2 regions of the Ruegeria sp. CI1 genome follow, and region 1 is predicted to be linked to the other one. Evidence: riboswitches for the same ligand, from Rfam matches in the RefSeq annotation. Region 1 holds a riboswitch; the other holds the start of a gene.

Region 1 (8,046 bases):
TGACCTCAATCCCAACCGATCCTTTCACTACGCAGCCCTGGCCGACGTTCTGACATTCGCCAACCGGCCGGAAGAAGCCATTGACCTTATGCAAACGGCGATCCGGCTGGATCCGTTCTATCCCGCCCGGGACAACATGTATCTCGGTCGGGCCTACTATTTCAGCAAGCGGTACGAAGAGGCGATGGTCGAACTGAGAACCTGCGTTATCCGCACGCCCCGGTATCGTCCCTGTTACATGTATCTGGCGCCGACCTACGCCCAGATGGACCTGCCGGACGACGCCGCGAACACCGTGGACGAGCTGATGCGGATTGCACCAAATTTCTCGATCTCCAAATCGGTTCGTGGCCACCTCCCGTTCGTGGAACCGGCGATGAACTTCTACATCGACGGGCTGCGCAAGGCAGGTGTTCCCGACTAGCGCCAATGCGCCTCCACGGAACTCCTACCCCTTCCCCTCACAAGACCCGCAGCCGGGGGCGCCGATACTGCGCCGCAGGTGCCACCAGCAACTCGTGCAATGCCCAGACCAGCGCATCAACCCGGTCGGGCGAACCCTGCCCTTCAAACCCGCGCGTGGTCAACTGGCACATCTGCTCCTCCAAAGCGTCCAGCCCGGCCACATGGGACACCCGCCCCTGCTCGTAGAGCGCCGCCACCGGCTCCGCCCGCGCCACCTTCCCGCGTGACGCCCGCACCGCCCGGAACGGCACCAGCGGGTCGACCTGCCGCACGACCTCTTCCACCAGCTGCCCGCCCTGATTGACCTCTGCCACCAGCCTCTCGGCCCCGAACTCGTCCATCGCGGCTATCGCCGCCCGCGCCCAGCCCGCCGGACCAACGCCCTGCACCGTCCGGTCAGCCAGCACAAAGGCGCGCCAGTCCTCGGGCGCCCCCTGCAGCCGTGCACCGACCACCACGATCCCGCAGGCATCCGCATCCACCCCGCCACTCACCGCCGGGTCCAGCGCCACAACAATCCGATCCAGATCCGGCACACGCTCCACTCGCGCCGCCTCCAGCATCGATCCGGTCCACAGCGCGCCCTCGGCATCGGCCAGCAGCACCCCGTCCAGCTCCTGCCGCCCCAGCCGCGTCCCCGCATAGCGCGCCCGCACTTCTTCCAGAAACGATGCTGCCAGGTTGGCCCGGTTCGCCTCGGTCGGCGCATGGGTCACCACCGTGGACGGTGCCGCCAGCAAATCCTTCAAAACCTTCACGTTCCGCGGCGTCGTGGTCACACAGGCCTGGGGCTGATCCCCCAGCCGCAACGCAAATTGCAACATGTCCCAGGTCTCGCTCGGCTTCGGCCACTTGGCCAGCTCGTCCACCCAGGCGGCATCGAACTGCGGCCCCCGCAAACTGTCCGGATCATGCGCCGAAAATACCTGCGCCTCGGCCCCGTTGGGCCAGACCAGCTTGCGCTCCGACGCTTTCCAAGCGGGCCGACGATCCGGCGGTGAACACTGCAAGATCCCGCTATCGCCGAAAATCATCACTTCGCGCACCTGATCCCGGGTCTCGCCCACCAGCGCCACACGCCGCGCCACGCCCTTGTCCAGCGGCTTGGCCCCCTCGACCATCGAGCGAACCCACTCGGCCCCGGCCCGCGTCTTGCCCGCGCCGCGCCCGCCCATGATGACCCATGTGCGCCAATCCCCCTCGGGCGGCAACTGATGCGGCATCGCCCAGAACTCGAACAGGAAAGGGAGGGCACACAGCCCTCCCTCCCCGATCTCACTCAGAAACCTCTCCCGCACCGCAGCATCGGCGGAGGCGAGCCAGCCTGCACCCGATCTCAGATCGGGCCTGCTCAAGGTCGAGCGCATAGCCCCCCTGGGCAATTCCTTGTTGTCTGTGATGGTGTTCGACAAAACTCGTCTCCACTTTCTGACAGTTCCGGATCAGGCCGTCGACCTGACCAAGCTGCTTGGCTGTGCCAGCAAGATCTGCTTCCTCCCCGGTGACGATCTGCTTGCGCAGGTCTTCCGCCGCTTGCCGCAGACCGCGAATGGACGTTTCGAGCGACTGCAACAAATCAGCCGTCCGGGCGATCCTCTCTTCCGGGGTAATCATCGTCATATGTGCGTCTGACCTCATGCGTGAGTTGTTCCGCACGAGAGAAACGAAAAACGGCCACCGGATCAGATCCGGAGGCCGCCGCCCACTTCTTCTAGCATGACACAACCTATACGAGAGAAAGGTCGCAGAGTCAAGAGTTTTCGCAACAGCTGCAACGGGTTGCGTACGACGCGGGTTAAGGAAACACTAACGGCAGCCCCGGTCACGGCAAATGATAGGACAGGAACCTCTCCGTCCCCTCGCCATTGTGGCTCCATCTCGCCCGCACCCCGAAAACCTCGGAAACCGTCTCCAGGGACAGCGCTTCGGCGGGCGCGCCAAAGGCGACCAGCCGCCCCCCGGACAGTACCGCCACCCTGTCACAGGTCATCGCCTGGTTCAGATCGTGCAGCGCCATCACTGTCGTCACTTTAAGCGCGCGGACACAGCTCAGGATCGACAGCTGGTGGTGAATGTCCAGATGGTTGGTCGGCTCATCCAGCAGCAGCAGCCCCGGCTGCTGCGCCAGCGCGCGGGCAATATGCAGCCGCTGGCGCTCTCCACCCGACAGGGTTGCCCACTCCCTGTGCGCCATCCCGGCCATGTCCACGGTCCGCAGCGCCTTGTCGACCTGCCACGTGTCTTCCGCCTGCCAAGGCCGCAGCGCCGACAACCACGGCGTGCGGCCCAGCTCCACCACCGACCGCGCACTCACCCGCTCGGTCGTGTCGGCCTGTTGCTCGACAATGGCGACACGCCGGGCGATCTGCCGCCGCCCAAGCGCCGACAGGGGATCACCGGCCAACTCGACCTGCCCCGAACTCGGGCGCACCAATCCCGCCAGCAGGCGCATCAGGGTCGACTTGCCCGACCCGTTGGGACCGACCAGCGCCAGCGTCTCACCGGGGTCCACGTCAAAGGACACACCTGACAACAGGCGCTTGCCGCGCACGGCGTAACTCAGGTCTCGGGCCTCGATCCTCATCGCGCGCTCCTTTGTCCGCGCACCAGAATGACGGCAAAGGCTGGCGCACCTATCAACGCAGTCACCACCCCGATGGGCAGGACCTGACCGGGGATGATGATGCGCGACACGATATCCGCTCCAATCAGGAACACGGCACCGATCAGGGCGGCGGTCGGGATCAGGCGGCGATGCCCCGGCCCCACCAGAAATCGCGCGGCATGCGGGATCACCAGCCCGACAAAGCCGATGGACCCCACGATCGATACCATGACCGCCGTCGTCAGCGCGGTGGCAAGGATCAGCACCGCCTGAACCCGCCGGACGGGTATGCCCAGTGACGCCGCGGAATCCGAACCAAAGGTAAAGGCATCCAGCGCGCGGGCGTGAAAACGGCAGATCAGCCAGCCGGCAAAAGCCACAGGTATCGCAAGATACACATCCGGCCAGCGCACCCCGCTCAGGTTGCCCATCAGCCAGAACATGATTCCGCGCGCCTGATCGGCATTTGCGGATTTGGCGATGATGAAGGCCGTCATCGCGTTGAACAGCTGCGATCCCGCAATCCCCGCCAGAACGATCTGCGCCGTTGCCGCCCGTCCGCCACCCGCACCCGCCGCACGGGCCAGGATGGCAACGAACCCAAAAGCCAGCAGCGCACCGTTGAACGCGCCAAAGGACAGCGACAACGCGCCGCCGCCCAATCCGGCGATGGTCACCGCCACCGCCCCGGTCGAGGCCCCGGCAGAGATGCCCAGAATATACGGATCGGCCAGCGCGTTGCGCAGCAGCGCCTGCAGCACCACACCCGCCACGGCCAGTCCCGCGCCGCAGGCCGCGGCGACCAGCGCCCGTGGCAACCGGTAACTCCACACGATCCCCTGATCGATCGGATCGACGGCCAGACCCGCCCCGGCCAGCTTGTTGGCCAGCACTGAAAACACGAGCTCGGGCGCAAGCGCGGTTTCCCCGATCATCGCGCCCGCCAGAACCGCCGCAACCAGCACCGGCACGGCAAGGCACACGGCCCCCAGTACGTGCCGGGCGATTGCGGCGATCTCGCTCACTGGCTGTTACCGCCGCTGCTCAACTCCTCGGCCAGATCCTCCAGCGCCGGAATTGCGCGTATGGTGGCGTCCATGGCCTGCGCGTCCATGATGACGATGCGGTCGTTCCTGACCGCATCCATCCGGCTGGCCACCGGGTCGTTGCGCAGAAACTCCAGCTTTTTCTCATAGTCATCGGCGGCAAAGCGGCGACGGTCCATCTTGGCGATCACGATGACAGTCGGATTGGCCTTGGCAATGGTTTCCCAGCCCACCGTCGGCCATTCCTCATCCGTTTCGATGACGTTGCGGATGCCCAGCGCGTTCATCATATATCCCGGCGCGCCTTTCTGCCCGGCCACGAACGGATCGCTTTCCATCTCCGGGGACGAGAACCAGAACACGGCGGACACGTCGTCAAGTTCCACCGCCTTCGCCCTGGCAATGGCTGCGGCCTCGCGCGCCCTGTAGTCCGCCACCAGTTCCGCACCCTTCTCGGACGCCCCAAAGACAGCGGCCAGTTCCTCGATCCCCTGATACAGCGTATCGGTCGAGAACATCTCGATCCGCGTCCCGTCACTGCCGACCGAGTTGTCCTTGCCGACGCAATCGGCAGGCATCACATAGGTCGGAATGCCCAGTTCGTGAAACTGTTCTCGCGTGGCAACGATGCCTTCGGGGCCGACATGCCATTCATATTGCGCCGCCACCAGACCGGGCCGCCTGGCAACCACGCTTTCAAAGCTGGGGTCGTTGTCGGCCAGACGCTCCACCTTGGCGTTCACCTCGGCAAATTCAGGCAGAACCTCGTTGAACCAGACCGAGGTTCCCAGAACCTGCTCGCCCAGCCCCAGCGCATAAAGCACCTCGGTCGCGGCCTGACCGACCGTGACCGCCGACGCCACTGGCGCCTCGAACGTCACCGAATGGCCGCAGTTTTCGATGGTCAGCGGAAAATCTTCGCTGGCGGCCACACTTGCCGCCGACAGAGACAGGGAAAGGCCCACAAGGCCGGTACGCAAAACCATGATGATCGATCTCCATATGTCAATGACCGGAGAACGGGTGAAAGGGCATTGACCAAAGCGACAGTCGCATTTCGCCTTCTGTCGGTGCAGGGCGGCGCACGGCCCCCGGCAGGATCCTTTGGCAACCTCCCCGGACAACCCCGTCCGGTGTGTTTCGGTTTTTACCGGCAGGTCTCCTGACTGACGGGTCGTCGCCTGTCCTGTCTTCCCAGACCTGAAAGGCCCAGTGACACGAACGGACAGCGCTCGCCGCCTACAGTTGCGGGGGCAGTTCCGGTTGATGCCGCGCGGCACCTCGGATTCCCTCTTAGCCCTTTCGGGACCGGTACCGCGCGCTTAGTGCAATCCTTACGGTGCGGCAAGAAAATTCTGCGCGCGCCCGGGCTAGCTCTGCAAAAGGTTCAGCACCGCATCGCGCTCTGACAGAACCAGCAACAGCGCCAGATCACCGGGCTCGACCCGATCCAGGATCATCCTGCTGGCCTCGACCGGCGAGGCCGCGCGCAGAACCTGATCCTCCCGCAGCCCGCATTCCGTGGCGGTCTGCCGGATCAGTGCCGGAATCTCGCCCAGCTCACGCCCCCGCAGATACCCTTCCAACTCGGCAGCGACCACCACATCCGGTTGAAACCCCAGCGCCGTTCTGGTGACCTCCCGGATATCCTGGTCCGACCGATCGCCCGCATGGCTCAGCACGATGAAGCGCCGCTTTGCCGACAGCCCGCCCAGCGCCTCGCACACGGCCGCAATCGAATGTGGATTGTGGGCAAAATCGACAAACACCCGCGCGCCGTTAAAGGCGAACTCGTTGCACCGGCCCGGATTGTCACGGGCATCGGGCCTGAACCCGGCCAGCCCGGCGCGAATGGCCTCAACCGGGATCTCCATCGCACGCGCAAGGCACAGCGCCGCCATCGCGTTCAGGATGTTATAGCGCGCCGCACCCCCCATGGTCAGCGGCACATCGCGAACCGATTGAATGACCTGCTCGGCCTGCCCATCGAAGAACACGATCTCTTCTCCACGCAGGAACGAACAGCACTCTCCCCGCTCGCGGGCGCGGCGGATCAGATCGTTTTCCGGGTCCAGCGAGAACCACCAGATCACACCCGGCGTGGTTTCCGCCTCGTCCCGCACAAAGGGATCATCCGCGTTCAGGACCAGAACACCGCCCTTCTTCAGGGCGCGGCGCACGGCAAACTTCGCCTGCGCCAGTTCCGGCACCGTGTTGACGCCGTACTGGCCCAGATGATCGTTGGCCACATTCGTCACCACCGCGGCCGAGGCCGCGCGGGTCGGCAGCCCCCGGCGCAGGATGCCGCCGCGCGCCACCTCAAGACAGGCGATCTCAAGCCGACGGTCCCGCAACAGCATCCGTGCACCGCCCGGCCCGGAATAGTCGCCCCGGTCCAGGATATCGTCCCCCACCCGCACGAACTCGGTCGAGGTCAGCCCCGCCACCCGGCCCGACGCACGGGCAATCGCCTCCAGCAGACGGGTCGTCGTGGTCTTGCCGTTGGTGCCGGTGATGAAAGCGACGGGAATGTTGTGCAACGCGCCCCAATCCACCGCGTCGGGCGAGGGCAACGCATCCCAGGCCCATGTCCGGCTGCCCGCGCCGTGACCCAGCGAGATCTCGTCATCGTCGCACAGGATATCGACGCCGTGCTTCTCCGCCGCCTTGATCAGCGCGATCAGGGCCGGGTTGGCCTCACGCTCCATGACGCCCCTGAGGTCGGCAACCATCGCCTCGAAATTTCCCGAGGCCGCCCCCGTCAACTCCGCCGCGCAGAAATGCCAGGCGGTCTGGGCCGCAAAAACCGCCGAATACAGCTGATCCATCGGCGCGGAAATCGCCAGGTTCACGCCGCCGGTGAACGCCCGCCACGCCAGCGCCTCATCCTGCCAGCCCAGCGCATCCAGCACGCGGCGCGCATGCACCTGCCACAAGCCGGTGACACGCTGCGCCAGATCACCGTCGAAAAACACATCGACAACCGCCCCCGGACTGTCCCACATCAGGCCCGGCCCGGTCAGTCGGCGCGCGTCATCCACACGAAACAGATCGCTTTGCGCGCAGGTGATGGTCAGCGCGGTTTCAAGCGCCTCTATCCTGTCCATGTCGCCCCCTCAGTCGGAGTCCTCACCAACATCCCGCGGCAGCCGCACGCCGCGTTCATCCCGGATCAGCGCCTGATCGCTGTCAAACAGCTCCTCGAACGCGCCGGGAACGGGGGCAGGCGCCGCCGCACTCGCCTCGGCAGACTCGGCATCCTCATCCGAATTGAAATAGATGATCTGCTTCCAGCACCGCGCCGTGTCATCACCAAAGATCACCAGCACGTCGCCTGGTGCCGCCATGTCCAGCGCCGCGTTGATCGCCTCGACCTCGTCGGGAATGACGCTGATCGCCTCCTCGGCAACTCCGCCCGACATCAGGCCCGATTTCAGCATCTGCGGGATTTCGTCATGGCCGCGCCCGCGGCGGTTGTCATCGGCCTTGCAGATGAAATGATCGAAATGCCCCGCCAGCGCCTTCGCCGCGTCCGCCACGTCCTGATCACGCCGGTCACCGGGCATCGAGACGACGCACAGCCGCCTGCCCTTGACATCCATCCGGTCGGACATCGCGCTCATCGCCGCCAGCGCCGCCGGGTTGTGCGCATAGTCCAGGATCACCTTGAAGGGATGCTCGTCAAACACGTTCATCCGCCCCGGTGCCTGGAAATAGCTGGTGTCGAAGGTGCGCAACCCGTGCCGAATATTGTCCAGATCGACCCCGAAACTATAGGCCATGGCTGCCGCGAACATGGCGTTCTGCACGTTGAAGATCGCCTTGCCCTCAAGTGCTGCCGGAATCAGATGCGACCACAGGATCGGGATATGCAGCCCGTTGTCATAGATGGTCAACATGTCGCCATTCATGCCCTGTTCCAGCACGATG
Region 2 (8,046 bases), on a different contig from region 1:
CCAGCGCCGCCGCCGAGCGGGTGTTCTGCATTTCCTCTGCCAGCGGGCGGACGCGCTCGTCGTGCAGCGTGCAGATCACCTCGTTTTCGGCGGGCAGGCGAAAGCGGGTGACACCTTCCGACACCATGCGCGCGTCGCACAGGATCGGCGCGCCGTTTTCCAGTGCGGCGCGCGCAGCCTGCACGAAGCCGGGCGAGAAATGTACAAATTCCTCAAGTCCGACCATACCGGCGGCGTGGATCATCCGCACCGCGACCTGTTCCTCGTCGGCGTCAAAACGGGCCAGGTCGGCCTCGGACCGGATCGTGGCGAAGGATTGCTTATAGATCGCCGCACCGTTGGTTTCGTATTCATAGGGCATCAGGTCAGGTCCATGCTCTTCAGTGTTTCGGGGCTGAGGCCACGCTGACAGGGCTCATCCCCCGCGCGGCCATGTTTTACGATATCGAATGTTCCGTCATTTCCGACCAGTGTCACATCCGCCGCGCTCATCCGGGCACAGCCCTTTGCGCAGCCCGAAACGTGCAGGCTGCCAGTGACGCGCGGGGCCAGCGCGCGGGCTATGGCGCGGGTCTCAGCCTGCGCTTGCGGGCAGAACGGCGCGCCGGGGCAGGCATCGGTTGTCAGTAACGGGTCATCGGCCCGGGTGACAAAGTCCGGAGCGCGGATCGCCTCCCCGCCTTCCAGCAGGATCAGTCGCCAAGGGGTGACGCGCAAGGCCGGGGCTTTGCTGTCCACGATCAGGCGGGCCAGTTCGGCTGCAGGCAGCTGACCAAAGACCGCGCCGCAAACCGGGCCAAGCGGGGTATTCCCCGGTTGCATCCGTTTGCCAACCGGACCCGGCCGCGCACCCTGCCATTTCTGTGGCAAAGGGATAGCTGCGACCAGCCGCGCCATGCGGCGGGTCTCCTGGCCGTGGTTGTCCGCGAACCAGCGGGCCAGTTCGATCAGCCTGTCGATGGCCTCACTTTCCGGCACCACACGCCCCGTATCGGCACCATCAGCGCGCAGGATCAGGCCGTCTGGTCCGGTCTCCAACCGAATATCCGCCGAGTCACCAGAAAGCAGGCGGTCCGGGCCGGTGTCCACGGCAAACCCGAATTTCGCAGGCAATCTGGGCAGGTCCGCCAACCAGTCGATCAATTTCCGGGTCAACCTTGCCGTCAGGTCTCCCTCACGGTAGAGCGGGGTGACAAGGATATTGCGCCGAACCTCAATGCCCGGTTCCGCATCCAGCAGGCCCAACGCCGCCAAGTCATCCAGCAAGGCCGAATGATCGGCCTCGGCCACGCCGCGCAGTTGCAGGTTGGCACGATTGGTCAGGTCGATCGTGCCGTTGCCATATCGGTCCGCCGCCTTGCACAAGCCCAGAACCTGCCCGGCCTCAAGACGCGCAAGTCGGGGCCGCACGCGCACCACCAACCCGTCCCCGGACATCATCGGCCGGTGCGCGCCGGGGCACCATCCCTGGACGATGGGCGCGCTCATCTCAGCCCCTCCAGATCCGCACGGATCGAGTTGCGCCGGGTGTTCCACAACCCGGCGTCGAAAAGCGCCCGGAACCGGTCATGCATCGCCTTGTGGGCCTGCGGATTGGCGTCCTGCAGAAAGGCATCGACTCCGGGGTCGCCCAGTGTCGCGTCGTGATACAGGTCGAACAGATGCGGCGCGACGGTGCCCGACAGATGCGCGAACGAGGCCATGTGATCCAATGTCGCCGCAATCTCGGCCGCGCCTCGGAACCCGTGTCGCTGCATCCCTGCGATCCAGCCGGGATTGGCGGCGCGGGCATGAACAACGCGGCTGATTTCCTCGGGCAGGGTTCGAGCCCGCGGGGTTTCGGGGTTGGTGTTGTCCAGATGATACAGCCGGGCGCTGCCACCGGTGACCTTCTTGGCCGCCGCGAACCCGGCCTCGTGCGTGGCATAGTCGTTGGCCAGCAGCAGATCGGTTTCGGTCAGGTCCTGCAGGTGAACGAAACTGTCGGCCTTTGCGACACGATCCGTGATGCCATCCCGATCGTGCGCGATATGCTCGCCCTCCAGCGCGAAGGAGCTTGCGTCAAGCCAGGCCTGCCCGGCCTCTGCGCGGGCCTCGTCCGTATAGGTCTCGGACAGATGCGTCATGTTCAGCCCGTAGCTGCCCGGCGCGGGGCCAAAGACACGGGCCGCAGGTTCCTGACCGGCATAGGGGTTCCAGTCCGGCGCCTCGTCCCTTGCGCACAGCGCACGCACCGCCTGACCGAACAGCGCCGAGAGCGTCGGGAAAACGTCGCGAAACAGCCCCGAAACACGCAGGGTCACATCCAGTCGCGGGCGGTCCAGATCGGTGATCGGCAGCACCTCGATGCCTGATACCCGTTCGGATCCCTGATCCCAGACCGGTTTGACGCCCAAAAGGTGCAAGGCCATGGCAAACTCTTCGCCGGCGGTGCGCATGGTGGCCGACCCCCACAGATCGACGATCAACCCTTTGGGGTAATCGCCTTCTTCCTGCAGATGCCGCCGCACCAGTTCTTCGGCCAGTTTCACCCCCTGCGCATAGGCCGCCCGCGTGGGCACCGAGCGTGGATCGGTAGTGTAGAGGTTGCGCCCGGTAGGCAGCACGTCCGAACGCCCGCGATAGGGTGATCCCGACGGGCCGGCCTCGATGCGTTTGCCCGCCAGCGCGGCCAGCAAGGCGGCGCGCTCGGCATGGGCAGACGGTGCGATATCGAAATTGCCTGCCACCTCGGGCACCCGGCCAAAGACGTGCAGCCCGTCGCCGAACTGGCTTTCCTTGATGTCACAGACAAAGCGGTCGATCCGGGTGATCGCTTCGGCGGTACTGGTGGCGCGATCAAGGCCCAGATCGTTCTCAAGCCCGATGGCCCGTGCCTCGTCGCGGATGTCCGATTGCAGACGGTCGCGGCGCTTTGGATCCAGCCCGTCGGCGTTGGAAAACTCGTCCAACAGCGACTCCAGCCGCACCATCCTATCCGGCGTGCCGCTTTCGCGCAGCGGCGGGGGTACGTGGCCCAGCGTGACGGCGCCGATGCGTCGCTTGGCCTGTGCCGCTTCGCCGGGGTCATTGACAATGAAGGGATAGATCACAGGCAAACCGCCGATCAGCGCCTCAGGCCAGCAGGCCTTGCACAGCGCGACCGACTTTCCTGGCAACCATTCCAGCGTTCCATGCGCGCCGATATGGATGAGCGCATCGGCCCCCGCCGCATGGCGCAGCCAAAGGTAGAAGGCAACATAGGAATGGCGCGGCGTCCGGCTGAGATCGTGATATTCATCGTCGCGCGTCTCGGGCGTGCCGCGCTCGGGTTGCAGGGCGACAATCGCCTTGCCGCGCCGCAGGGCAGTAAAATGAAAGGCGCCGTTGGCAAAAGCCGGGTCGTCTTCGGCCTTGCCCCACACGGTCTCCAGATCTTGCCGCAGCGAAGCGGGCAAGGTGGACAGGGCCGCGCGGTAATCTGTCAAAGACCAGCTTGTCCGCGCGTCAAGCAGGGTATCGGCGATGGGCTCTGCCGGCGCGGTGTCATACCCCTCGCCGCGCAGGTCCTCCAGCATCGCCTCGGCCGAAGCCAGAGCATCCAGTCCCACCGCGTGGGCCATCTGCCAGTCCTTGCCGGGATAGGTCGATAGCACCAGCACCGGCACTTGTTTTGCCTTGGGTTTCGACGTCAGGCAAAGCCAACCCGACACCCGATCCACCAGCGCCCCGATCCGGTCGGGTTCGGGTGCGTGCATTGCACGTGCGAATTGCAGATGCGCGTCGCGCTGCCCCGGCTCCTTGAACGAGATCACGCTGCCGGTGATGCGGCCATCCACTTCGGGCAGCACCACGTGCATGGCCAGGTCCGCAGGCGACAGACCCCGTTCCGCCTCGTCCCACGCCTTGCGGTTCGAGGTGGCGAGCATGGCCTGAAAAACCGGTACCCCCGCGGCATCCAGAGGCGATGTGCCTCCGCCGCCCTTGCCGGAAAAGGCGGTGGCGTTGACGAGGGCCGCAGGTGTCAGCGAAGCAACCTGCTCTGCCAGCCATTTGGCCGATGCGGGCGCTTTCAGCGACGGTGCAAACAGACCGACGGCATCATATCCGCGGGCTCGGAACGCGCGGATCACGGCGGCGATCGGCGCCGTGTCAGCCGCGCTGAGATAGGCGCGGTAAAACGTGACAAGGATGCGGGGCTTGCCATCTTCGAAGGCGGTCTCTGCCGCGATTACCCCCTGGTCCGGGCACCACGCGCCGCATTCGGGCAGCGCTTTGGACCCCATCACCGGTCCGGCATACAATCCCGTCGCCAGCGCCATCTGTGCCAGCGCGGCCTGGGCCGCCACCTCGCCGCCGGTATCACACAGATGCGCAAGGCGGCGCAGGGTCGAGACCGGCAGGGTGGAATAGTCGTCCAGCCGGGTATCCTCACGCCCGTCCGCTGGCAGAACAGCCAGCGCCAGCCCTTTCGATTGCGCCAGCGCATGAACCTGCTGCAGCCCGTAAGACCAGTACGGCACGCCGCCTATAAGCCGGATCAGGATGCCCTTGGCCCCCTCCAGCGTCTGTTCGACATAGGTATCGACCGACAGCGGATGCTTCAGCGCCGACAGATTTGCCAGCCGCAATGACGGCATCCGCCCCTCGGCTCCGCCGCCGCGATGCCAGCCCGCCGCGAACGCGCCAAGGTCGCTGTCGGAAAAGGACAGCACCACCAGATCGCCCGGGCTCTGGCCCAGATCGGTCGGTGTTTCGGTCTCTTCCAGACCGTGGCTTTCGCGAAAGACGACATGCATTGGCGTCTCGGTCCCTTATTCGGCGGCCTCGGCCACACCTTCGAGAATACCGCGAATTGCGGCTTCGTTGATGTCGTCATGCTCGGCAATCACCACCAGGCGCGAGCGGCGCTCTTCGCCCGGTTTCCAAGCCCGGTCGTATTGGTGGCGAACACGCGCGCCCACAGCCTGCACCAGCAGACGCATCGGTTTGTCGGATACGGCGGCGTACCCTTTGACGCGCAGGATGTTCAATTCGTTTGCCAGACGTTCGATCCGGGCCATCAGGTCGGCGGGATCGGATTGCTCGGGCAACTCGATCACGACGCTTTCGAAATCATCGTGTTCATGATCGTCCGCCCCGTCGTGGTGCGATGGGCGGGCATCCATGTCATCCTCGGCAGCGGCCTCCAGCCCCAGGATAACGCGCACGTCCACGGCCCCTTCGGCGACCTCGACCACCGGCAGCGGGCGCGGGGCCTCGGCAGCGATGATTTCCCTGGCCTTCGCAACGCCGTCGGGTCCGGCCAGGTCGGGCTTGGTCAGCAGGATGATATCGGCGCAGGAAATCTGGTCTTCGAACACCTCTGACAGCGGCGTTTCGTGGTCGATGGACTCGTCCGCCATGCGCTGGGCGTCCACCGCTTCGACGTTCGGCGCGAAGCGACCAGCGGCCACCGCCTCGGCATCGGCCAGCGCAATCACACCGTCCACGGTGATCTTCGACCGGATGTCGGGCCAGTCGAACGCCTTGAGCAACGGTTTCGGCAGCGCCAGACCCGAGGTTTCGATCAGGATGTGATCGGGGCGCGGCTCCAGCGCCATCAGCGCCTCGATGGTGGGGATGAAATCGTCGGCCACGGTGCAGCAGATACAGCCATTGGCAAGCTCCATGATGTTTTCCGCCGGGCAATCCGGAATGGCGCAACTTTTCAGGATCTCGCCATCGACGCCCACATCGCCGAATTCGTTGACCACCACGGCCAACCGCTTGCCCTGTGGGTTCTGCATCAGGTGGCGGATCAGCGTGGTCTTGCCCGAGCCCAGAAAGCCGGTAATCACGGTGACGGGAAGTTTTTCAAGGGTGCTCATGGCTCAGGCTCCAATCGGGGGAATGCGGGCGGCGCAGTTCTTGCGGAAATGTTCGGGGCGGTCGCGCCACTTTACCAGCCCGTCCTCGGTGGCCAGATACTTGGTCGCGCCTTCGACGATGATCGAGACATCGTCTGTTTCGCTCAGGTTCTCATAGACGAAGGTCCAGCGTGACGGCCCGCCACGCAGAACGATCGAACAGCCCTGATCGCAGTTCGACAGACACTCGACCGGTTTCAGCAGAACGCCATCGGGCAGTTCGACCTCGGTCAGCGCCTTGTGCAACAGCGCGCCCGGGCGCTGGGTGTCATCCTCGATGGGCAGACCCCGGCGGCAGGTGGTGCAGACCAGCAGTTCGACTGGTGCAGGCTCGGTCACGTCTCTCATCCCCCCATTCAGGTTTCGGGGAACGGGGTTTCATGCGGGCCACGGCCCGACACCGGAACACCCCGTCCGGTCTGGTCTTCGGGCGCTGGCAGGTCTCCCGGCTTACGGATGTCAGGGCTTGTCCCTGTCGGGTGTCCCGCCTTCCCGGCCTGTCGGCCAGTGGCATTTGGGCACCCTCTCCGGTCACGGTCGCGGGGGCGGCTGCGTTTGACGGTGAACCGCTGACGCATTCCCTTTTCATCTGCTCGCGCAGACACCAACAGCGCGGACATGCGGCAAGGGCAGGGGACTTGTCAAGCGCGGCGTCAGGCTTGTGAACCGTCAGGGTGAAAAAGCGACCCGCCATCGTTAACCAGCGGCATCGCCAGCCAACCTGTCCCGCAGCCATGCCTCGAAAAGGCGTGCTGAACCGGAAACCGATGTCGCCGCGTCGGATCGGATCAGGTAATGCGACTGCCCAAAGGGAATCGGTGGCCCGGCAATTTGCAGCGGTGCGCCCTGGGATATGGCATTGCGCGCAAAACGGCCGAGGATGGTGGCGTAACCCGCCCCTCCCATCACCAGTTGCAACGCCGCGACCGTGGTATCGACGGCGTGCCGGGTTGCCGATGGGTCGTGGTCAAGCCCATGCGCCTCAAGGTAGCGCGCCCAGTTGTCCTCGTAGCCGAGAATGTGGATCAACGGCCCGCTGTGCATCTGCCGGATGGTGGGAACGGGGTCACCGGCACGGCAGACCGGAACGATGGTTTCCTCGCTCAACTTCTCGGCCATGACGCCCGGCCAATCGCCATGTCCCAACCGGATCTCGATATCGACATCTGCAGGGGCGGCGCTGTCATTCCAGATATGCGACACCAGCCGCACAGGAATTTCCGGATATTGCGCGCTGAAATCAGGCAATTCCGCCGCGATCCAATAGGTGGCGGTCGAAATTGCTGCCCGTATTGTCAGGCTTTGGCGGGTGGCCGGGCCAAACAGGCTGTTGGTGCTGAGCGCGATATCCGACAGCGCCCGCCGCACGGTCAGCGCATAGGATTGGCCAAGTTCCGTCAATTCGATCCGACGCGCGGCGCGCAGAAACAGTTTTTCGCCCAAATCCTCTTCCAGCGAGCGGATATGCAGCGACACTGCCGTCTGGGTCAGCCCAAGTTCTTTCGCCGCCGTGGTAAAGTTCAGATGGCGAGCCGCCGCCTCAAACGTTCGCAACCAGGCCGGATTTGGAAGGCGGTCCATTTATCACCAAAATTTTTTGACCATTGCGATCATTATTATTCGTTTCTCTTGCCGGTTTCAAAGCTTCATAGTCACCGCATGAATCGTATACGCGGGCATACGCCCGCCGGGGAGGACAAATCCATGAAAGTTGGTTTCATCGGTCTAGGTAATGTGGGCCACAAACTGTCAGGCTCGCTCTTGCGGAACGGAATTGATCTGACGGTGCATGACCTGAATGAAAATCTGGTCGACATGTTCGTCGAGCGTGGCGCCAAACGCGCGGACGGTCCGGCACAGCTGATGCGCGAATGTGACGCCGTCATCACCTGCCTGCCATCGCCTGCGGCCTCGGACGCGGTGATGCAACAGATGTTGCCCGAAGTGAAGCCGGGCAAGATCTGGATGGAGATGTCGACCACCGACGAGGCCGAGGTCAAAAGGCTCGGCGCCATGGTGATCGAGCGCGGCGGCGCCGCGGTGGACTGCCCGGTTTCGGGCGGCTGCCATCGGGCGGATACCGGCAACATCTCGATTTTCGCGGGCTGCGACCGCGCGACGTTCGAACGTATCCTGCCCTTCCTCACCACGATGGGCC

The links. A riboswitch is a leader RNA that binds a small molecule or an ion and turns the genes downstream of it on or off. The one in region 1 is predicted to bind cobalamin.
Region 2: it holds a riboswitch for cobalamin, as region 1 does, so the genes downstream of both, ACR0LZ_RS17860 (DUF1636 family protein) here and ACR0LZ_RS03030 (ABC transporter substrate-binding protein) in region 1, are expected to answer to the same signal.

The regions. Positions count from the first base shown of each region.
Region 1 is NZ_JBQFQP010000002.1:219,385-227,430, reverse strand. Features, by position in the region: gene ACR0LZ_RS03055 (adenylate/guanylate cyclase domain-containing protein) at 1-424, shown strand, start outside; gene ACR0LZ_RS03050 (DNA-packaging protein) at 462-1,832, opposite strand; gene ACR0LZ_RS03045 (hypothetical protein) at 1,741-2,085, opposite strand; partial or broken gene ACR0LZ_RS03040 (ABC transporter ATP-binding protein) at 2,539-3,049, opposite strand; gene ACR0LZ_RS03035 (FecCD family ABC transporter permease) at 3,046-4,095, opposite strand; gene ACR0LZ_RS03030 (ABC transporter substrate-binding protein) at 4,092-5,102, opposite strand; cobalamin riboswitch at 5,252-5,444, opposite strand; gene ACR0LZ_RS03025 (Mur ligase family protein) at 5,487-7,223, opposite strand; gene cphA (cyanophycin synthetase) at 7,233-8,046, opposite strand, start outside.
Region 2 is NZ_JBQFQP010000016.1:82,430-90,475, forward strand. Features, by position in the region: gene ACR0LZ_RS17840 (precorrin-8X methylmutase) at 1-361, opposite strand, end outside; gene cobG (precorrin-3B synthase) at 361-1,488, opposite strand; gene cobN (cobaltochelatase subunit CobN) at 1,485-4,778, opposite strand; gene cobW (cobalamin biosynthesis protein CobW) at 4,794-5,849, opposite strand; gene ACR0LZ_RS17860 (DUF1636 family protein) at 5,853-6,236, opposite strand; cobalamin riboswitch at 6,307-6,513, opposite strand; gene ACR0LZ_RS17865 (LysR family transcriptional regulator) at 6,585-7,469, opposite strand; gene ACR0LZ_RS17870 (NAD(P)-dependent oxidoreductase) at 7,548-8,046, shown strand, end outside.